4 regions of the Pseudoalteromonas sp. SG43-6 genome follow, and region 3 is predicted to be linked to each of the others. Evidence: predicted binding sites of a transcription regulator. Region 3 holds the regulator's gene; each other region holds the start of a gene.
The links. The regulator sigma-54, encoded in region 3, starts transcription at its own class of promoters, with help from an activator protein. The targets are predictions, from matches to a motif close to GTTGGCACGNNNNTNGNNT.
Positions count from the first base shown of each region.

Region 1: H5201_RS07540 (DUF3192 domain-containing protein) is a predicted target of sigma-54. The motif match lies at 2,127-2,145, and genes of this name have one in related genera.
Region 2: flgJ (flagellar assembly peptidoglycan hydrolase FlgJ) is a predicted target of sigma-54. The motif match lies at 3,954-3,972, and genes of this name have one in related genera.
Region 4: H5201_RS19765 (BON domain-containing protein) is a predicted target of sigma-54. The motif match lies at 3,614-3,632, and genes of this name have one in related genera.

Region 1 covers NZ_JACJEZ010000013.1:23,714-29,650, reverse strand. Annotated here, with positions in the region: gene H5201_RS07555 (SO_0444 family Cu/Zn efflux transporter) at 1-584, opposite strand, end outside; gene zntR (Zn(2+)-responsive transcriptional regulator) at 568-981, opposite strand; gene H5201_RS07545 (D-2-hydroxyacid dehydrogenase) at 1,084-2,028, shown strand; gene H5201_RS07540 (DUF3192 domain-containing protein) at 2,191-2,571, shown strand; gene H5201_RS07535 (diguanylate cyclase) at 2,638-3,552, opposite strand; gene H5201_RS07530 (PAS domain-containing hybrid sensor histidine kinase/response regulator) at 3,521-5,937, opposite strand, start outside.
Region 2 covers NZ_JACJEZ010000006.1:134,157-140,093, forward strand. Annotated here, with positions in the region: gene flgL (flagellar hook-associated protein FlgL) at 1-937, opposite strand, end outside; gene H5201_RS04315 (FlgK family flagellar hook-associated protein) at 940-2,946, opposite strand; gene flgJ (flagellar assembly peptidoglycan hydrolase FlgJ) at 2,948-3,916, opposite strand; gene H5201_RS04325 (flagellar basal body P-ring protein FlgI) at 4,065-5,159, opposite strand; gene flgH (flagellar basal body L-ring protein FlgH) at 5,171-5,854, opposite strand; gene flgG (flagellar basal-body rod protein FlgG) at 5,873-5,937, opposite strand, start outside.
Region 3 covers NZ_JACJEZ010000067.1:1,053-6,989, reverse strand. Annotated here, with positions in the region: gene lptA (lipopolysaccharide transport periplasmic protein LptA) at 1-440, shown strand, start outside; gene lptB (LPS export ABC transporter ATP-binding protein) at 437-1,162, shown strand; gene H5201_RS20260 (RNA polymerase factor sigma-54) at 1,229-2,725, shown strand; gene hpf (ribosome hibernation promoting factor) at 2,754-3,041, shown strand; gene ptsN (PTS IIA-like nitrogen regulatory protein PtsN) at 3,046-3,498, shown strand; gene rapZ (RNase adapter RapZ) at 3,519-4,361, shown strand; gene H5201_RS20240 (HPr family phosphocarrier protein) at 4,390-4,662, shown strand; gene mgtE (magnesium transporter) at 4,786-5,937, shown strand, end outside.
Region 4 covers NZ_JACJEZ010000062.1:13,020-18,956, forward strand. Annotated here, with positions in the region: gene H5201_RS19750 (mechanosensitive ion channel family protein) at 1-292, shown strand, start outside; gene H5201_RS19755 (DUF1289 domain-containing protein) at 553-747, shown strand; gene H5201_RS19760 (alpha-amylase family protein) at 1,054-3,063, shown strand; gene H5201_RS19765 (BON domain-containing protein) at 3,238-3,561, opposite strand; gene srmB (ATP-dependent RNA helicase SrmB) at 3,971-5,203, opposite strand; gene H5201_RS19775 (tRNA1(Val) (adenine(37)-N6)-methyltransferase) at 5,280-5,937, shown strand, end outside.

The DNA.
Region 1 (5,937 bases), on a different contig from region 3:
TTCTCTTCGACCACTGCTAATTTCGTTGAGCAGCAACTTGCCTTCTCTTCGACCACTGCTGATTTTGTTGAGCAGCAACTTGCCTTCTCTTCAGCCACTGCTGATTTTGTTGAACAACAACTTGTTGTAGCTGCTCGCTTTTGCTCATTATTAACTTCACTAGAGTGATCTGTAGTTTGCGTTTTTTCAGCATCACGCCCCACTAAGACACCTGCGACAATAGCACTACAAATCGCCGCTATTGGACGAATTATTGCCATAAAAGGACCGAGTAGCACATACGATACCGACACCGAATCAACCCCAGTTTCAGGAGTCGATACTAAAAACGCAGTGGTAGCACTTTTTGAAGCGCCTGCACGTCTTAAACCAATTGCAGCGGGTATTACACCGCACGAACACAACGGCATTGGCGCACCAATTAAAGCAGCTTTAACAGTGGTCCAAAAACCTTCTTTACCTAAATGTTTATTTAAAAAATTTGCCGGTAAATACACATTTAATAACCCGGCAATGAGTAAACCAAGCATTAACCAAGGGGCAGATAATAAAAATAACTGCCAAAAATTATTGAGTAAGTCCATCGATGTCCTCCAAAGTGGTTAATATTGAACAGTTATCTGCGGGCTCTTGTCCGCCACAGCACTTATCAGCTAACACGGATAATGATTGATGAAAACGTGTTAATTCAGCAATGCGCTCTGCGACTAAGTCACGCTTTTGTATTGTTAGGTTTTTAACTTCATGGCAAGAATGCTGATGTTTTTTAAATTTAATTTGCAGCAACTCCTTGATCTCTGCCAAGCTAAAGCCAACATTTTTAGCACGTAAAATAAACTTCATTTGCTTTAATGCAGCTTCACCATAATCGCGATAACCGGCCCCGGTTCGACTTGATGGCGTTAACAAATTATGTTTTTCATAGTATCTTAGGGTATCTGTAGAGACACCTAACTGATTAGCAAATTCACCTATTTTCATCTGTGTCTCCAATGAGTGTATTATCAACTGATGCCAAGTATAAACCTTAGAGTACACACCAAGGTCAAGCATTAAAATTATTTTATTTAATAAGGAAAGCGCATGAATATTACCCTTCTCGATACTGCCACATTAGCAGGCACATCACTTGAGCCTTTTCAAACACTTGGCAATTTCACTAGTTATTCACTAACCAGTCCAGCACAAGTATTAGCGCACAGTGCAGGCGCTGATGTATTGATCACCAATAAAGTGGTACTTAATCGCGAAACACTGGCAAAACTTCCTGAATTAAAGCTCATATGTGTAGCCGCAACTGGCACTAACAATGTTGATTTAGTCGCCGCTAAAGAGTTTGGCATTGCCGTTACCAATGTGGCCGGGTATTCAACACCTTCGGTTGTACAACATACCTTTGCACTGATCACAAATTTACTGGGTAATACTCACCGCTACATTGCTGATTGCCAACAAGGGTTATGGCAACAAAGTGAGATGTTCTGCCGCCTTGATTACCGTTTTAATGATATTGGAGGTAAAACTCTGGCAATTATCGGTTATGGTTCGCTTGGTAAAGCTGTTGCGGATGTTGCACGTGCTTTTGGTGCCAATGTAGTTATCAGTGAGCGTAAAAACCAAGTAACTAGAGAGGGCCGAACAGAATTTTACCAAGCAATAAAAACAGCTGATATTATTAGTGTACACTGCCCTTTAACCGATGAAAGTCGTGATCTGATTGGTGCTGCTGAACTTGCTATGATGAAACCCAATGCCATTTTAATTAACACCGCGCGCGGTGGTATCGTTAATGAAGCTGATTTAGCCAACGCACTGAGCAATAACCAAATTGCAGGAGCGGGATTTGACGTATTAAGTAAAGAACCAGCTGCGAAGGATAATCCATTGGCCGCTTATCGTGGTGATAATTTAATACTGACTCCACATATTGCATGGGCCAGTGAAGAGTCAATCATTCGCTTAGTAAAGCAAGTCAGCTTAAATATTAGCGCATTTAGCCAAGGTCAAAGCTTAAATAGACTGGTCTAATCAACTAACTTTTAGTTAGTTACGCTATACAAGGTGGTTAAATGTAATTTACCGCCTTACAAAAAAACCTAATCTATTGATTTTAAATAATATAAAATATTGGCCAGTTCTTTGCTAACTAATAGACAAATTAAAATCAATATTTAGTATCAGGATAAAATAATGAAAAAAGTACTTTTAATTGCCGCGCTTACAGCCCCTCTTCTTACTGGTTGTGTAATTGCAGTATCCGATGGTGAAGCAGAAACGCATTGGGCTGGTAATAGTTCAAGCTGGGAAGAACATCATCAATTTAATCGTGAAAGCATCTCGGGGCTCACTTTAGATACCAGCTATCAAAATGTATTAAATAAATTAAAAACTCCCGACTTTACAGAATTATTAAAAAAAGACGGTGATGTATACCAAGTACTATTTTATGCCACCCATAGTATTCACTCTGACGGAAAAATGACAAAAGATGAATGTACTCCACTGGTCTTTAAAAACGAGAAACTGATTGGTGTGGGTGATAGTATTTATAATTCACTTAGCGCCATTTAGACACAAAACTAAAGCAGTAAAGAGTGGAGCATATTCACTCTTTATTTGCTGTAATAACTGACTTTACTAACTTGCGTCAATAACTCGAGCGATAATTTTATCGCGGCCACTATCTTTAGCTTGATATAAACCTAAATCGGCTTCTTCAAGTAATATATGCTCAGCATAAACTTGACCAAACTCAGTTGTAGCAACCCCAATACTTATCGTAATGTGAGCGGCATTGAGTGATGCTTTATGCGGGATAGCAAGCGCATTAACAGCATCTCTGAGTTTATTAGCAAATTCCAATGCCTCGTACTGGTTGGTGTCGGGTAATACTGCAGCAAATTCTTCACCGCCGTAGCGCGCAACAAAGTCAGTACCTCGCTCACACGCTGCAACTAATGCATGTGCCACACGTTTAAGGCAGTCATCCCCGGCACGGTGGCCATAACAATCGTTATAACGCTTAAAGTGGTCTATATCTATTAATAGCACCGATAACGGTGTACCAGCTCGACGGCTGCGACGCCATTCTCGCGATAAGCTTTCATCTAAATAACGCCGATTAGGTATTTCTGTCAGCCCATCAATTGAGGCGAGCATTTCTAACAAATCATTTTTTTGCTTGATCAATAATTGATTACGCACTCGTGCACGTACTATTGCGGGACTAAATGGCTTAGCAATATAGTCCATTGCGCCTAATTCAAACCCTTTCGCTTCATCATCATGGCTTGTATTAGCTGAAATAAAGATGACTGGAATAGCGTGCGTAGTTGAATTTTCTTTTAACTGAATTAACACCTCATAGCCATTAATGCCGGGCATTACTATATCGAGGATAATTAAGTCAACCGCCGTTGATTTAACAAATGTAAGGGCTTTTTCACCACTTTCAACTAAAAATATTTCGTGATCATTCGCTAATGTTTTTTCCAACACTAATCGATTTAATGGGTCGTCATCAACGATCAGTATTTTGGCTTTCTTCAACATTTACTGAGCCTTGTATTTGAATGTATCTATTTACTTGTACTAATTCGAACTCTAACTGACTCAGGGATATTTGCCCTACGTCTGGTGTCTTACGTAGTCTACTTTCTAATTGCTGAGCGGTAGCACTTAGGCGATTAAAGCCAAGGTTTCCTGACACACCTTTAATACTATGCACTAATCGTTCCAACGCTTTTGTTTGCATCGGCACTTTTAATTGCTGCAGATGGCTTACACACAACTTAGCAAGTTTACCCAACATTACCTGTAGTAAATCATTATGGCCCGAGAATTGTTCTAATGCAAAAGAATGATTATAAAAAACAGCGCCGGTAATTCTCAGCTCATTTATCGCCGCTAATAACGTCGCTGCAACTACTGGTTTTGTTAAATGTTTATTCATACCCACTGCAAGTGAGCGTTGCTCGTCAGCTGCTTCACAATGCGCAGTTAGCGCAAAAATAGGTAATTGCTGTTGATCATAACGTTGTCGCAATAAAGCGGTTGCTTGCAACCCATCGACTTCTGGCATTTGAATATCCATTAAGATCAGATCAGGCATGACTTGTGCAACCAAATCTATCCCTGCCATCGCCGAATTTGCCGTCATTACATTAATATGTGCTTTGCTTAAGATATTACTAACAATATCTAAATTAAGCTGATTATCATCAATAACTAACACTAGTAAGCCCGCAACGTTGAGTTTACTCTCTGCCGCTGTCAGATTTACATCAGGGCGTTTAGATACCGGCTCAACTTGCTGTATTCGTTGCACTAATGCAGAATTTTTCACACTGCACATTTGCATACCTTTAAGAGTTGGCAGCGGAGTATTTGGATCATTTTTAACAACATAAAGCTGCGTGTTATTACTCATCAATGCTGTTTTTATATTGTCTCGCGTTATAACTCTCGGTAGATCAACGTCATTAATGATGATCCGCTGATAATCTGCTAATACAGCGTGGTCTGTTAATTCAGCTAACTCAGAAAATTCTAGCGATTTTAATGGCGCTAATGCGGCAGGTAAATTAATTCCCCGCTCAGAATGAATCACTAAAGTATTGTGCCAGTCGATAGGGTCGATTTGAGCGGCAACATTAAAGGTTATAGTAAAGAAAAACTGACTACCTTGGCCTTTATTACTGACAACTTTAATTTCAGCTCCCATTAATGCCAATTCGTGTTTGACTATAGCGAGCCCTAGACCAACACCTTGATGGGTGCGAGTGAGTGATTCGTCGCCTTGCGTAAATGCGTCAAATAATCGACTCTGATCAGCTTTATCAATACCGATCCCGGTGTCAATCACTTTAAAACACAGGGTTTGTTTTGTTGGCGTCAATTCAACGGCTGTTATTTTCAAAGTGATACTGCCATGTTCAGTAAATTTCACGGCATTGGTGAGTAAATTACCGAGCACTTGCTGTAAGCGAATGTAATCGCCGACTAACTGCGGAGCAATTAGCGGATCAATATCGATATTAAAAGCCAAATCTTTTTGCTGGCAGAGCCCTATTAATACACTCTTGCAGCTGTCAACAAGTGCAACTACAGCAAAATCAACTAAGTCTAATTGCACTTGGTTATTTTCGATTCGCGCAAAATCAAGCATTCGATTAAGCATGGTTAATAAACTTTGCGCAGCATTTTTTGCTTGAACTGCATGCTGTTGCTGCTGCGCTGTTAAGCCTTGCTGAGTTACCATATCAATAAGGCCTGTCACAGCATGCAGTGGCGTGCGTATTTCATGGCTTAAGTTAGCAATAAACCGACTTTTGGCCTCGGTTGCCCGCTCGGCATCTTGTTTGGCCTGAGTCAATGCACTGACATCTTGAATATGAATAACATAATAGTAAGGTGCTTGTTGCTCATCCCATACTAAAGAGACGCTCAGCTGCCACCAGCAATTTAGCTCTTCTTGTCCTAAAGTAAGGTGGTAAACTTTCTTTTTCTCACTCAGCAATAAAGCTAAAAGCGTTGCTATTTCTTGCCACTGTTGCTGTGGAAATAAATCCACTAATAATAAATCCTGCTCAGTTTTATCAATCTTAAAAATCTTTCGCGCAGTTCGATTAAGTTGTAATACGGTCTGTTCAAGTGAAAGTAAAATCACTCCATTAGCAGCATACTCTATGGCGCTGCGAAACTTAGACTCTGACGCTTTTAATGCCAAAAGAGCTTGTTGTTGAGCAGTTATATCCCGGCCAATCCCCATTGAACCTAGTAACTGATTTTGATCGTTATAAAATGGCGCGATGGTTAATTGAAATGTTTGCTGCTGGGTTTCAAGACGTTGCTCAGCTTTAGCTTTGGTTGTTAAAACTTGTTGCTCTAATTCGCTGATCTGACCATTATCATCACTAATATCACATAACTGTAAGC
Region 2 (5,937 bases), on a different contig from region 3:
TTGGGTCAGTTAACCCAGCAATTAAATCGCTTAATGTGTTTAAAATATTTTCTTTTTTCGGCGCTTCTAAAGTAAAGTCTACCTGCCCGTTTGCAACTGGGCTAATATCAATTTCCATCCCAGCAAATTTAATTTTTGATCCCTCAAAGCTGCCAGAGCTGATCACACTTCCACCTTGTTCAACCTGATATGTATTAGGTGTACCTGGGGTTGTTATAATATTAAACGTATTTGCTCCGGCCGCGGCTGCGGGATCAGCGTTATAATTTGCTTTATGAAAAGCATCAAACTGAGCTTGCTCGCGTACATACACTTTTGCGCTAGTGATCCCTCCTGAAACAACGCCGTCATTAGAGGCAACATTCAACCGGGCATTGACCTTTTCAAACGTATCAACCCCATTATCACTGGATTTAATTTCAACTCCTTCCGCTACTTTAATTTTATGCTGGCCTTGGTCGCCACCATAAACATATTTGCCAGTTGAAGAATCAAGCGAATAGGTTTGGGTGTTATCTTGATAGCCTGAAAATATATACTTACCATCTTCAGTTTTAGCATTCATTAAATCAAGCACACTACTTTGTATAGATTTAATCTCTTCAGCAATACCTTCACGATCGATATCGGTATAAACACCATTACCTGCTTGAATTGCCAATGTATAGGCTTTTTCAAGTGAGCCTTTAATATTTTCAAGCACACTGTCTTGAGTCTTTAATCGACTCGTTAGCATGGTAATGTTTTTACTGTATTGCTCATTCGCTTGTATACGATCGGTATACAGTAACGCCCGTGCTGTTGCCGATGGATCATCTGAAGCTGTAAGCACTCGCTTTTGGGTATTAACTTGCTCTTGTGCTTTATTGACATTTTGCTGATTATTCAAAATCGAATTAACACTGTTTTGATACATCAAATTATTAGATAAACGCATAATTACCTCGCAGCATTAAGTAAAGTGTCAAATATAGAACGGGCTGTTGAAAGCACTTGTGCAGACGCCGCATAAGATTGTTGAAACCGCAATAAATTGGCAGCCTCTTCATCAAGGTTAACTCCCGAGAGTGATTCATACCAGGCTTCAGACTGTTGAGCTAATGCCTCAAAAGCAGCACCATTGGTCTTCGCTTGATTGGTAACAACACCAATATCAGTAACTAACCCTGCATAGGCTTGATTAAATGTTTTATGATTATCAGCCGATGCGGTTGTGGTAACATTTTGCCGCACTAGCTCGCCACTTTGTAACCCAGCTAACATTAAGCCATTGCGGTTATCGTCAAAACCACCTTCATTAAACTCCAGTGTAAAACTATCACCTACCGCTGTGGTGCCTTCAATATCAAAATCAAAACCGTAACTATCATAAGGAGGGCCAGCTTGCTCTAGTAGATTTTTAGCAGGTGGAGTAATCGTAAAAGTCGAGCTGCCGTTATTGTCTGTAATTGTATATTCATTAGCATTAGCGGTTTTCACTATCGTGATATCACCATTTGCTAGATCCGGAGGCGTCGTGGCTGTAAAGCCACCCGAAGTCACACTAGTAACAGTCCCTGCTGATATATTGCCATTACCTGTATTGTTTATATTATCTGCCGTACGAATTGGAGAAGCCAGCGCTAACGCTTCTGGTCTATCGGTAGCCAGTGTTAAACTCGATGCAGCCTCGGCATTCAGTTTAACTGCAAATTTATCGCCAACATTACCAGTCCCTGTAACGTTTAATTGTAAACCAAAAGATTCCCCACCGGTCATAGTCGATGAATCAATAACGCCAGCAACTATATTGGCGGTTGAGGGAGAGCCTAATGGTTCACCTTTATTATCGACCGGTTGTATTTCTACCGTTGTGCCACTGGTATAAGTAACAATAAAGTCACTGGCAGGAATTTCACTGCCTTTACCTGGTTCTAAGGTAGCCGTTATGCTTGAATTGCCTGTATTGGCTTGATAAGCGTGACCGCCAATCGTTGGGATTGTAAAAATATCACCACCGAGCTCGCCATTACCGTCCATTCCTAAACGGTTTTGTTGATTAAAAGCATCAGCAATCGCAAGCCCCATTTGGCCAAGTTGGTTTTGTGCTGGCACTAAAATGTCATCACGAAATGCTAATAATCCGCCAATTTTACCTTTAAGCTTAGTCACATCAACATCAAGCGGCACAGCTTTGCCGCCATCTATGTCTAAATGTAATTCTTTAAAATTAGGATCAGGATCGCCCGCCATCGAAAATAAATTAAATGCGCCATCTTGCATTACTAATGATTCGCCGGTGCCCATAAATACGAGCTTTTCACCGTTGGGGCCATCAAGTGTCTCTACATCAATTAATTCCGATAACTTACGAATAGCAAGGTCTCTTTCGTTGTACGTGGTGCTTGAGTTTGCCTCGTTACGCGTACCATTTACGGTAGCTATTTGCTTATTCAAGCTGCTAATATTTTGAATTAATGTATTCGCTTCATCAGAAAATATTTCTAACTGATCATTCACGATATTTTTTTGATTAAATACAATGCCTGATAAGCGATCCATTTGATCAATCAAATTTTTTGCATCCGTCATTACGAGCGATCGTGCAACTGAGGATGATGGCTGATTTAAACTTTCCTGCACATTATTGAATAACGAATTCATACTAGTCGATAGACTATTGGATTCTTGAGAAAACAAACTATCAACCCGGCCAGCCTCAGTCACAAATTGGTCGAAAAAGGTTTTATTTGAGGTATCACGATTGAGTTGCTTTTGTGCAAACTCATTTAATAAACGATAGGTTTCTCCACGACCGACTTGGTTATCAATCATGGTCATATGCTCTGTACGCTCGCGTACATAACCTACCGTATTAACATTGGTAATGTTCTTACTGGTGGTTTGCAGTAACTCAGAGCTAGCTCGAACTCCTGAGCTTGCAATGTCAAATAAGTTAAACGACATGTTAATTTACTCCTTGGCGAACCAATGATGTCGCCAATGTCTTAAGCTCTGTGTGGTTTAGCACTTGCTTAATTTTGTCAGCGTAATTGGGGTCAGTGGCATAACCAGCTTTTTGTAATGAATCTAAAAAGGCAGCCGGTTTTGCGGTATTTTGTAGCGCTTCTTGGTAACGTGGGTTTTCTATCAAAAACTGCACAAAGTCATTCACACTCTCTTTAATAGAATCATATGCACGAAAACTAGCTTGTTTTTTAACTGGTGTGCCTTGCTCAAATTCAAGCGTCATTTTGTTGGCTTTCTCACCTTGCCAGCTTTTATCTGATTTAATATTGAATAAATTAAAGCTGCTATTACCATCACTTTTATTAATGATATGTTTCCCCCAGCCAGTCTCAAGAGCTGCTTGTGCAACCATCACAGCGGGGTTCAAACCAATTTTCTCAGCAGCTGTTTTGGCATGTTCCCAAACACTACTGATAAAATCTTCTGCATTTTCAAACTGAGGTTTTTGCGCTGTTGATGAGCTGCTATTGACAGCCTGAGTGTCAGCCGCCTTATCAGCATTCTTGCTGGTTGCACGTTGATCACTGGTAAAATCATCGACGGTGCGCAGCACTGAACTAGGGGTAAATTTTTTCCCGTCAGGAGAGAGTTGTTGCACTATGAGATCGGCTAAGCCCAATGAACCTTTTGAAGATAAATCAACCGATAACTGTTGATCATGCATTTCTTCAAAAAACTTTACTCCACTGGAGTTAAAAGGGCTGTCTTCGTCTTCAAACGCTTCGTTTGCTTTACGCATACTTTTTAAAAGCATTTGCGTAAAAATAGATTCAAATTGTGCCGCTGCTTTTTTTAGCGCTTCTTTTGATGCTTCAGGCGAGGCACCACTTTTTAAGGCATCTTGACGTAATGTATTGAGATTGCCTAAATCAAAGAAGTTTTGTTTATCGAGATGATTAGTATCCATCAGCAATTTGACACAGTGATTAATAATAGTATTAACAATGCAATAATTAAGCCAATGCGAGTTTGCGAAAGTATAAAAGCGTTGATTAATTATGCAAGTCAAGGCCCCCTAAATGCAAGTTAACGCAAACTTAGGGGGTCAATATGGTTTAAATAACCACGAGTTGACCGCTAATGGCACCCGCTTCTTTTAATGCTTCTAGTATCGCCATTAAGTCACCAGGCGCTGCTCCAACTTCGTTAATTGCGCGCACTAAATCGTCAAGGCTAACACCGGGGTTAAATACAAAGGCCCGAGAATCATCTTCGTTAACATCAATAATACTTTGATTAGTAACGGCAGTTTCCCCTTCACTTAATGCGTTAGGCTGCGATACATTTTGCTGTTCTGCGATCGTAACGGTAAGACCACCATGGGTAATTGCCGCCGCTTGTAACCGCACGTTTTTGCCGATCACTATGGTGCCAGTGCGTGAATTTACAATAATTTTTGCCGAAGTATCGGCAGGTTTAAACTCTAAGTTTTCAAGCGTAGACAAATAAGCAACACGCTGCGACGCATCACGCGGGGCAATAACACGAATTGAAGCGGCATCAAGGGCATGTGCACTGTCTGGGCCGATAAGCTCATTAATGGTTTGCTCCAAACGTTTAGCAGTAGTGAAATCAGGACGATTTAAATTAAAAGTTATGTAATCACCTTGCATAAAAGGACTTTTAATTGCCCGTTCAACCGTTGCGCCATTTGGAATACGTCCTACCGTGGGCGTGTTCATTACGATCTTACTACCATCAGCTCCTTCGACACCTAACCCGCCAACAATTAGACTACCTTGCGCGATAGCATAAGTATTTCCATCAACCCCTTTCAAAAAGGTTTGTAGTAATGTTCCACCACGTAAGCTACCCGCACTACCAATTGACGATACAGTAATATCGATTGTCTGCCCTGGCTTTCTAAATGCAGGTAATTCTGCATGCACAGCAACCGCTGCTACATTTTTGATTTTGGGTTTTAAATTCGATGCCATGGTAATACCAAAACTATTTAGCATGGCTTTAAAACTTTGTTCAGTAAAACGACTTTGCTCACCGGTGCCAGGTAAACCTACTACCAGACCATAACCAACTAACTGGTTTGAGCGAACACCTTCAACCATTGAGACATCCTTGATACGTTCAGCGCTAGCAATAGAATGCCAAGCTAATAAACATATACACAGCAACGCTTTCAAGCTATTCATATCAACATCCTTTAAAAAGGGAACAGAGAGCTGGTGAAGAATCGAGTTAACCATCCTGCCGTTTGAGTCTCTTGCATTTGCCCTTTACCAGAATACTGAATACGCGCATTCGCGATTCTGTTAGAGGTCACAGTATTATCTGCAGTAACATCTTGCGGACGAACAAGTCCTTCCAGACGAATAAATTCTTCGCCGGTGTTTAAAGTCAGCCATTTTTCACCACGGATCACTAAATTACCATTAGGTAATACCCGCATAACATTCACGGAAATATCACCAAATAAACTATTAGATTGATTTGACTTAGTATCACCTTTGAATTTAGCACCGCTGCCCACACCAAACTGAATACTATCGCCACCAATATTAACCGGTAGTCCGCCTAACCCAATGACAGGATCTAAGCTGGCATCACTTTGTTTATCCGTTTCAGTTTTAGCTGCTTTAGATGATTGCGTCGATTCTTGCAGTTTAACTGTAATAATATCTCCGGTGCGTAACGCTTTTTTATCTGAATATAAATCGTTTGATAAATTGCTATCAAACAATGAGCCTGTCGGTACAACTTGCGCTGCAGCAGGCTCTGGGTACATAGGAGCATAGTATGGATCATCTTGAACCACGCTGTGGTTTTGAGTCGTCATACAACCACTCAATATAAATGCACCCGTTAAGATTATAGATAAATTACGCATAACTTTGCTCCGAATTAGTTAAAGTTGCTGACTGATGTAACTCATCATTTCGTCAACCGCTGAAATCACCTTTGAATTCATTT
Region 3 (5,937 bases):
TCTCTATCAGTGCTGACACGCAGCTTGCCCAACTGAAAGATAATATCGGTATTTTTGAAAAAAATGTTGAAATCATTCATGGTAACCGCCGTATCAAAGCGGATCGACTTGAAGTCCATAAGCGCGAAGATTTAGGCGATAACAAACAACTACTTGTCGCAACTGGCAGTCCGGCTTACTTTGAAGAAAAACAAACTGATGGCACAGTAATGAGTGCCAGTGCTGATGAAGTCCGTTACGATGTCGCTAAGCGCTATTTAACCTTGGTTGGCAATGCACAAGTCACTCAGGCAGGTCAAAAAATCAATGCCAGAAGCATTACCTATGATATGGACCAGCAACTGATCAGTGCTGAAAAAGGCGCAAGCTCAAGCGATCGTGTGCACACCATTTTGGTACCAGTAGACAGTAAAAAAGACGAATCTAAAGGGCAGCCATGAGTACATTAAAAGCTGAATTTCTAGCAAAAAGCTATAAAGGTCGCCAAGTTGTAAAAAGCGTGGGTTTAGAAGTTAGCGCAGGCAGCATTGTTGGCTTATTGGGTCCTAATGGCGCTGGTAAAACCACCACCTTTTATATGATTGTGGGTTTAGTTCCAAGCGACAAAGGTAAAATCAGTATTGATGATAATGACATCACCTTACTGCCAATGCACAGTCGCGCACGGTTAGGGATTGGCTACCTGCCACAAGAATCATCCATCTTCCGTAAATTAACTGTTTATCAAAACCTGATGGCTATTTTAGAAACTCGTAAAGAGCTGAATAAACAAGCCAGAGAAGAAGCGCTCGACAGCTTACTTGATGAGTTTAGCATTCAACATATCCGCGACAGCCAAGGTATGGCATTATCTGGCGGTGAACGTCGTCGAGTTGAAATTGCACGCGCTTTAGCCGCAAACCCAAAATTTATCTTACTTGATGAGCCTTTTGCTGGCGTTGATCCTATTTCAGTGTTAGATATAAAGAAGATTATTGAACACCTTAAAAACCGTGGTATTGGCGTGCTTATTACCGACCACAATGTACGAGAAACCCTTGATGTTTGTGAAAAAGCCTACATAGTTTCTCATGGGGAGTTAATTGCATCAGGTACCCCTGAGCATGTACTCGCCGACCAAACAGTCCGCGATGTTTACCTGGGCGAGCAATTTAGGCTATAAAGCCACGCTCGGCTAAGTATCTGCTAGACTTAACGATGATAACAATAAAAGGATTGTTAGAGATACATGAGGCAATCACTCCAGCTGCGCATGGGCCAGCAACTTACAATGACACCACAGCTGCAACAAGCAATTCGCTTATTGCAACTCAGTACATTGGATCTCCAGCAAGAAATTCAAGAAGCGCTCGACAGCAATCCATTGTTAGAGCTAGAAGAACATGAATATTCAGACGACACGGCTGGTAAAAACGAACAAAAACAAGATAACGATGACTTAACCGTTAGCGCATCAGCAGACGACAAGCCAAGCGAATATGAACAAGAAAGTAGCGAAGCATTAAGTAAAGAGACCTTAAGTGACGAAATGGCTATGGACGTCACCTGGGACGAATACATGAGTGCTGCGCCAAATACGTCATCTGGGCCAATGCCTGAAGATGAGTCAATTTATCAAGGTGCCTCAACTGAAACCTTGCACGAATATCTAATGTGGCAATTACAACTCACACCTTTTAGTCCAACCGATGAAGCCATTGCCATTGCGATTGTTGAAGCCGTTGACGATTCAGGTATTTTAACCTTGAGCTGCGAAGACATTGCAGAGAGCTTAAATCAAGGTAATAACGAAGAAGAAATCGAACTCGACGAAGTGCAAGCAGTGTTAAAACGCATTCAGTTGTTTGACCCTGTTGGTATTGCTGCGCGCAGCCTACAAGAATGTTTATGTATTCAATTAAATCAATTTGATCCTGCAACTCCTTGGATTAGCGAGACAAAAATGATTTTAACTGATCATATCGATTTATTAGCTAGTCGTGACTATCGCACTTTGATGAAAAAGACTAAGCTTAAAGAAGATGAACTAAAAGAAGTAATGACACTGATCCACAGCCTTAACCCAAAGCCTGCGGATACCATAGTACGCGAAGAATCAGAGTATGTTATTCCTGACGTTTCGGTGAAAAAAATTAAAGGTCGCTGGGTGGTTGAACTCAATCCAGACAGCATGCCAAAAATTAGAGTGAACAGCCAATATGCGGCGATGTCACGCTCTGTAAAATCAAGCACTGACAGCCAATTTATACGCTCGCATTTGCAAGAAGCTAAATGGTTTATTAAAAGCCTAGAAAGTCGTAACGAGACGTTACTCAAAGTAACCAACTGCATTGTTAAACAGCAGCAAGGATTCTTTGAGCATGGCCCTGAGGCCATGCGCCCTATGGTACTAAACGACGTTGCCGAAATGGTTGAGATGCACGAATCAACAATTTCTCGTGTAACCACCCAAAAATACATGCATACCCCTCGTGGTATATTTGAGTTAAAATATTTTTTCTCGAGCCATGTAAGTACTGAGAACGGCGGCGAATGCTCATCGACAGCCATTCGAGCATTGATCAGAAAATTGATCAGTGCAGAAAACTCAGCGAAACCATTGAGTGATAGTAAAATTGCAGATATATTGGCAGAGCAAGGTATCAAAGTAGCTAGACGGACTATTGCAAAATACCGCGAGTCACTGGCTATTCCACCGTCAAATCAACGTAAAAGTTTGATTTAAGGCGTAAAATCACAAGAGGAAAATGCTTATGCAACTAAATTTAACTGGTCGTCATGTAGAAATTACTGATTCATTAAGAGACTATGTAAACAATAAGTTTGCCAAGCTTGAAAGGCATTTTGATCATATCAATAATGTCCATGTCATTCTTGATGTAGAAAAGCTAAGCCAAAAAGCAGAAGCCACATTACATGTCAGTGGCGCTGAATTATTTGCCTCAACTGAGCACCAAGACATGTATGCAGCCATTGACGGACTAATCGACAAACTTGACCGTCAGGTAATTAAACACAAAGAGAAGCACGCTCGACACTAACACTATGAAATTAAGCTCACTTATTTGCCAGGACTGCAGTAAAGCTGCGGTCCTTTTTAATAGCAAAAAACGGATCATTGAATTTATCAGCCAATTGGCTCATGAACAACTTCCTCAGCTATCACAACAAGAAATCCTCAACGCACTACTGTCGAGAGAAAAACTAGGTAGTACGGGTATTGGTCGTGGTATTGCTATTCCTCATGGCCGTATGAGTGGTGTTGAAAACCCGCTAGCAATAATTATAGTGAGTGAATCACCGATTGATTTTGATGCGATAGATAATCGCCCAGTTGATATATTTGTAGCTCTCATCGTGCCAGATGGTGATAGCCAACTTCATTTGAAGACGTTAGCCACAATTGCTGATAAACTCAACGACAAAGATTTTTGTAAACAACTACGTAGCGCAAAAACAGACCAAGATTTGTATCACGTAATTGCTGCGCAATCGTAGCCAAATGAAGGAGAATTTACATGGAGTTAATCATCATCAGTGGGCGTTCTGGCTCAGGTAAATCTGTTGCTCTGCGTGTAGTAGAAGATCTTGGCTATTATTGTGTAGATAATATTCCGGTAAACTTATTACCTTCATTAGTGCGCAGTGTCTCTGATAATTATGACAAAATTGCCGTCAGTATTGATGTCCGTAATTTACCGAAAGAGCAGGAAGAATTTAACGATATTCTTGAATACTTGCCTGGTTTTGCAAATCCGACGCTATTTTATTTAGACAGTGATGATCAAACCCTGATCAAACGTTTTTCTGAAACTCGCCGCTTACACCCATTATCTTTGGACTCTTTGCCACTGGATTTAGCTATCAAGCAAGAAAAAGTATTACTTGATGTATTAACTACTCGCGCTGACTTTATACTTGATACCACTGATCTGAGTGTCCACCAGCTTGCAGAGTCAATCCGTGAAAAGATTTTAGGGAAAAAAGATAAAAAACTAATCATTACCTTTGAATCATTTGGTTTTAAATATGGTATCCCAAAAGAAGCTGATTATGTTTTTGATGCACGCTTTTTACCAAACCCACATTGGGAGCCTGAGCTTAAGCCACTTACAGGCCTTGATCAGCCAGTAAAAGATTATTTAGCCAGCCATAGTATCGTACAAAAATTCACTTGGCAGATCCAAACCTTTGTACAAACTTGGTTACCGCATTTGGAGCGTAATAACCGCAGTTACTTAACAATTGCTATTGGTTGCACCGGTGGTCAACATCGCTCAGTTTATCTAGCGCAAACTATAGGTGAAAGCTTCTCGATGAGCCACAGCAATGTGAAAATTCGCCATCGTGAACAAGAATAACAACTCACGTTTACAGTAAGGAATGTTGATGCGTTTAGAAGATACATTTTTAATAAAAAACAAACTCGGTTTACATGCTCGCGCAGCCAGCGTATTAGCGCAATTAGCTGTGCAGTTTGATGCCAGCATCACACTTCATCAAGATGACAAACAAGCCGCAGGCGATAGCGTACTCGGCTTAATGCTATTAGAAAGTAGCCAAGGCAAAGAAGTTAAAGTTGTATGTGAAGGCCCGGACGCTGAACCTGCTCTTGCAGCAATTGGCGAGTTGATCGCACAACGCTTTAACGAACAAGAATAGCTCGTAGTCAGTACCACTAAATTGCGTTAAACTAAATAAAGTCGTTAATTAAACAGACCAAGCGCGTTAATTACCGACAACTGTTACCCTACCTATCAAGCGTATTAATTTTTAAGGACGCCAATGCCAGAAGCTTTTGAACAAGATTACCCACTACAACAACTAAAACAAGTGACCAAGTCACTTAACAGTGGTCAATTTGTTCAAGTAAGGCGTATGTTGGCAAAAACAGCTCCGTGTGACACCGCATTATTACTCGAGTCATCCCCACATAAAATTCGTACCTTGCTATGGCAACTGGTTGATCCAGATGTACAAGGTGACGTACTCGAAGAACTCTCAGAAGATGTTCGTTTAGGGATCATTGCCCAAATGGAGCCGAAGCACATCGCTGCGGCAACTGAGGACATGAGCCACGATGATCTAGGGGAAGTACTACGTAGCCTACCTGATACCGTCTACAAAGACGTTGTTAGTGCCATGGACAGCCAAGATCGAGAACGTGCAACTCAAGCACTCTCTTATCAAGAGCGCTCTGCTGGCGCGCTAATGAACACTGATACAGTGACCATCCGTCCAGATGTCACTATCGACGTAGTACTGCGCTACTTACGTTTACGTGGTGAGCTACCAGAAGGTACCGATGATCTTTATGTTGTTGATAAACATAACTGCTTTATAGGTGCCATGTCGTTAACGACCTTGTTGACTAACTCGCCAGATAAAATTATTCGCGACTTAATGGATGAAGATTGTGAATCTATCCTCATTTCGATGGATGAAACCGATGTAGCACAACTGTTTGAACGTCATAACTGGATATCAGCCCCAGTGGTTGATGATAATGACCATCTACTTGGCCGTATCACCATCGATGATATCGTTGACGTTATCCGTGAAGACGCCGAGCATAGCTTATTAAGCCTAGCCGGTCTTGATGATGAAGAAGATACCTTTGCTCCGGTGTTAAAAAGTTCGAAAAAGCGCTCAATTTGGCTTGGCGTTAACTTATTAACCGCGCTACTTGCTGCGATTGTGGCAAGCTTCTTTGAAAACACTTTAGCAATTTTACCTATTCTAGCGGTACTCAACGGTATAGTGCCATCCATGGGTGGTGTTGCGGGCAGCCAAACATTAACCCTCGTAATACGTGGTATTGCAGTGGGTCATATCAACCAAACTAACCAACGCTTTTTACTGATCAAAGAGCTTGCAATCGGCGCAATAAACGGGATTGTTTGGTCCATTTTAATTGCCGGTGTTGTTGCTATTTGG
Region 4 (5,937 bases), on a different contig from region 3:
AGTTAAAAAAATCAATGAATTTGATTTTGTAATTAAACAAGACGAAACCGCTGTTTATGCTGAAGGGTTTGGCGACAGTAGTGTCAACTTACTGGTGTGGTTTTGGATAAAATACCCCGGCGAGGCAGACTTTATGACCGTACGCCATAAAGCAATTGTGGCAGTCAAACAAGCGCTAAGTGACGCTGATATTAGTATTCCATTCCCAATTCGCACCCTTGATTTTGGTATTAAAGGCGGTGAAAAACTCGATGCGATGATCACTGAAAAGCGCCAGCACTCAGAACAATAAATGGTTCTATCAACAGGTAATATTTACCTGTTGATAGTGCTAATTTACACAAATTTACAGCTGGTAATACAGTTGTTGATTGGCGCATATTTACCAGTATTAAGTTTTCTACTGATAGACAGCATTTATGGCGAAGCATCAAAACAAGTAAAAGGCAGTGGTCATAGTTTAGTTATCGCTAGCCGATTATCTACTGCACTTATTAGACACGAGCTAAAACTAAGGCTAGTGTCTAATAAGTAAAGTCGAAGGTAAAATTAATGAATAACATTAAAGTGAGCAATGAAGAACCAAGTAGCCCATGTATTCGGCATTGTTGTTTGGATAAAAACGATACCTGTATCGGTTGCTTTAGAACCCTTGATGAAATTCTCGCGTGGCACAGTGCAAGCCCTGCACAAAAGCTACAGGTTCTTAATGAATGCCAAAATCGCAAAAACGCGCAACATAAATAATCACTTTGTAGAGCAAACTGCAGTCTGAAAAAGCTAACCCCAAACTTCAAGATTTCGTAATAAAGATAAAAACCGTATACTCGTTTTACCGCTCTGTACTGCCCGTTAATAAACACTCCAACACACACAAAGAATAAGTTAGCGATACACTCGTGCCACTGCATTTGTGCTAAGCATCCATAATCGATGGTGTTTTTGAATTTTTGATTGCATACGTATTCAATTTTCATTTTGTGAGAATCCCTCTACTGTTAATTCTTTGTAAATAAATAATACCTATTACTTGACAACACAACGGAACACACAATGAAAATTAAAAAAATAGTAACCACTATTGGGCTAAGTATTGGCCTAAGTGCTACGTCGATTGCAAATGCAACACCAACAACATTCGTCCATCTATTTGAATGGAACTGGCAAGATGTAGCCCTCGAATGTGAACAATACTTAGGACCTAAAGGCTATGCTGCGGTACAGGTATCGCCGCCTAATGAACATATACAAGGCAGCCAATGGTGGACGCGTTATCAACCTGTCAGTTACCTATTGCAAAGCCGAGGCGGTAACCGCGAGCAGTTTATTGATATGGTTAATCGCTGTAATGCCGCTGGCGTTGATATTTATGTAGATACTTTAATCAATCATATGGCTGCAGGCAGTGGTACAGGTACCGCTGGTAATACCTATGGTAATAAACAATACCCAATTTATAGCCCACAAGACTTTCACACCAGTTGCACCATTAATGGCTCTGACTACGGCAACGATCGTTACCGAGTACAAAACTGTGAGTTAGTTGGACTAGCAGATTTAGATACCGCTGCAACGTATGTCCAAAATACATTAGCGGCTTACATTAATGAATTACAAGCCATTGGTGTTAAGGGGTTTCGGTTTGATGCCTCTAAACATGTTGCAGCCAGTGATATTCAAAGTTTAATGGCGAAAGTGAATGGCTCGCCAGTGGTCTTTCAAGAAGTAATTGATCAAGGTGGCGAGGCTGTTGCTGCCTCTGAGTATTTAGCGTCAGGTTTAGTTACGGAGTTTAAATACAGCACTGAACTTGGCAATACCTTTAGAAATGGCTCGCTCGCATGGTTAAGTAATTTTGGTGAAGGGTGGGGGTTTATGCCAAGTGCATCAGCTGTAGTATTTGTAGATAATCATGATAATCAACGCGGTCATGGTGGTGCCGGTAATGTAATTACCTTTGAAGATGGCCGCTTGTACGACTTAGCAAACGTATTTATGTTGGCTTACCCGTATGGTTATCCAAAAGTAATGTCTAGTTACGACTATCATGGTGACACAGATGCTGGTGGTCCAAGCGTACCTGTGCATAACAACGGTAATTTAGAATGCTTTGCGAGTAATTGGCAATGTGAGCATCGTTGGGCATACATTGCAGGTGGCGTAGATTTTAGAAATAATACGGCTGATAGCTGGGCAACAACCAATTGGTGGGATAATACTAACAATCAAATAGCCTTTGGTAGAGGAAGTTCAGGTCATGTTGCCATTAATAAAGAAGGCTCAACACTCAATACCACCGTGCAAACAGATATGGCTCCAGGGCAATACTGTAACGTGCTAAAAGGAGCGCTGAGTAATGATGCAACAAGTTGTACTGGTGAAGTTATTACTGTTAATGCAAATGGCACTATAAACTTAAATGTAGCCGCGTGGGATGCAATGGCTATTCATAAAAATGCCAAGTTAACCACTAACTCAACCCCTGATCCTCAGAGTGATTGGCAGCGAACTGTGATATTTATTAACGCACAAACGCAAACTGGCCAAGATATGTTTATTCGCGGCGGAATTGACCATGTTTATGCAAACACAAACCTTGGGCGTAACTGCCAAACAAGCAACTTTGAATGTGCTATGCCAATTCGCCATAATAATTTGCAAAGTGCCACTACCAGTCCTTGGAAAGCAAACGATAATTACCTAGATTGGTATGGTATTGAAACGGGCCAAAGTAGTGAGGCGCAAGGGACCGCAACCGATTGGACAACTAATATTTGGCCAGCAACTTGGGGAGCAGAAAAAACCGTTGCTAATGATGGCTTTGGTGTTACACCACTGAATATTTGGGGTGAACATTATTGGCTGCTTGATGTTGATATGGATTGCAGCAAAGCGGTTAATGGATGGTTTGAGGTAAAAGCGTTTATTAAAAATGGTCAGGGCTGGGAGGGCAATATCGCGCAAGCAACCCCCCCTTATGCTAGTACTAATCATGTTGCTCAATGCGGCAAAATTAATAAATTTGAGTTTAATAATTCAACGGTAGAAATACGCAATTTCTAATTTTATTACAGATAAATCCCAGCTAAACCATAAGTATGCGTTTAGCTGGGATTTTACTTTGTAAGTCATGTTCTGGAGATTTGCGTTTTCTGTGTTTTAAGTAAACCTAAGTTGAATCACCAGAAAATCAGTTGCTTTAACTCTTTAATCTTTAGCCTAGCAGCTTTAAACTCTTCAATCTCTCACCTGCATTTTATTTTCTATGATTGCTACACCTTGGGTGTTTTCTAAAAACTTTTGTGCCAGTGCGCGTTCAAAGCCGGTTTCGGTTAGACCATAAATGGCTACTTTGTTGCCATCAACGTGTACTCGCAGTTGCGAGAGGTTTAGGTTTGGATTGCTGCGCAGTTTATCAATTATAGTCTGCTGTAGTGTTGGTTGAGGAGAAACGCTGCTGATCATAATTGTACTAGTGGCTGCACTGACTTGCGTTGCGCAGGCGAGTAAAAATACACAGCAAAGTGATACCAATGATACAGTTAATTTGAAGCGGTCCATGATTTCCCTCATAACATCTATTGTATGTGTTTAGTGAATAGTAAGCTTACTGTTACAATATTTATTCCAACTTTAACGTATTGAAATTGAAGGGGTATTTTAAGTTCGGGTAATGTTTTTGGAATTTTTTACATTCAACTGAGTAAAAAGTACGGCGATTAGCTAACTAATTTAGATTTGTAGTTGCTGTTTAGCGCAGCTCAGCTATAGCGATGCAATATATTTTTTGTTAAGTGATGGTCGTAGCTGCAAGCTTGTAATGAGCAAGCTAAATGGGGAGCACAAGATAATTAATTTGCATGACTGCTATGAGAGGGTTTAATAACTTACTGCGAGTAGGTAAAACTGAATGTAAAAAGCCGAGACTATGATAAGTCTCGGCTTTTTATGTAGCGTCAAAGCAGATGAATTATTTCTTTTTCTTAGCTTTTGCTTTGGCCTTTTTACGGGCTTTGATTTTTACCGGATCTTTATGTTTTTTGATTGGCGCTTTAGCTTCTTTATGACGCGGCTCAAATCCTTTAACAACACGGCGTTTAAGGCGCAGCTCAATGTAGCGTTCAATTTTGGCTAATACTGCAATGTCATGGGCTTCTACTAACGAAATTGCAATGCCTTTCTTACCTGCGCGAGCAGTGCGGCCAATACGGTGAACATACACGTCTGCTGTACGTGGCATATCAAAGTTGATCACATGACTAATATCAGCCACATCAATACCGCGGGCGGCAACATCAGTCGCAACTAATATTCTTGTACGGCCACTGTGGAAATTTTCCATTGCCTTCATGCGTTTGTCTTGTGGCATCTCGCCACGTAACCAGGCTGCGCGAACCCCAGCATTGGTCAGCTCGCCGACTAATGTTTCTAGGCGATCACGGGTTTTAACAAACACAATAGCTTTGCTTAAGTCTTCACTGTTTAGTATTTCAACCAACATTGCTAATTTATGGTTGTAATCATCAGCAATGTGTACCCATTGGTGGATTTTAGCTTTTTCTTTACGTGAAGATTCAGCTTCTAATAGGGCTGGATCTTTTAAAATTTGCTCTGCAAATCGTTCAACGCTATCGCCTTCAAGAGTGGCTGAGAATAAAAAGCACTGACGACGATTTTTTGCTTCTTCACAAATACGCATCATTTCTTTACGAAAGCCCATGTCTAACATGCGGTCTGCTTCGTCTAAAATAAGCATCTCGACGTTTTCGGCATGAAAGTTTTCGGTTTCTAAATATTCCATTAATCGCCCTGGTGTGGCGATTAATATATCGTTATTTTTTTCAAAAATTTCTTTATGCGTACCGTAGTTAATACCGCCAGTAACAACACCAATTTTAAGGTTAGTGCCTTTAGCAAGTAGTTCACACTGTTCATGAATTTGATAAGCTAACTCGCGCGTTGGAGTCATGATCAAAACACGGGCAAAACCAGGCTCGCGACGCGGGAAATCAAGTAAGTATTGAATCGCCGGGATCAAAAATGCCGCTGTTTTACCAGTACCGGTTGGTGCAGAGGCTAAAATATCACGGCCTTGCAGCGCTTCAGGGATCGCTTGTTGTTGAATGCTAGTTGGGGTTTCGTAACCCATTTTAGCAACGGCTTGTAGTATCTTGTTATCAATATCAAAATCAGAAAATTGCATAGAGTGTCAAAAATAGAGGACAATTGCTGGTAATTATACGCGCTATCCGCCAGTTGGTGAATGAAAAGGTGAAAAAATGTCAGGCTTTGTGTTTAAACAATTTAAAGTAGCGCAAACGCGCAGTGCGATGAAGGTCTCGACGGATGGAATTTTACTCGGTGCATGGGCTGACTTAACTACTTCACAGCGGTTACTTGATATTGGCACAGGTACTGGGTTGTTGGCATTAATGTGCAAGCAACGCAAACCAACTATGCAGGTTAATGCTGTTGAAATTGATGCCAATGCATGTGCTGATGCGCAGCAAAATTTTACAAATAGCCCATGGTCCGATATTAAATTGATGCAAAAAGCTATTCAGCAAGTAACCACCACAACTGAGTTTGATGTTGTGATCAGTAACCCTCCGTATTTTAATGCCAGTTTAAAAGGGCAGGACTTAGCCCGTAATACCGCACGTCATACAGATAGCTTAAGTTTTAGTGAGTTAATCACTGCATTCAAACACCTTAGTCACCAAAATGCTTTTTTAAATGTGATTCTACCTTGCCCAGAAGCGCAGTTGTTTATTGCACAAGCGCAATTACAAGGTTTGTATTTAGTGCGCCATTGTTTAGTACAAACTACTGCCACTAAAGCGCCGAGCAGGAGCTTAATGTGCTTTGCTTATCAGATGCAAGAATGCGAGCTGACCAGCTTAACGATTCATGGTCAAGGGGCTCAATATAGCGATG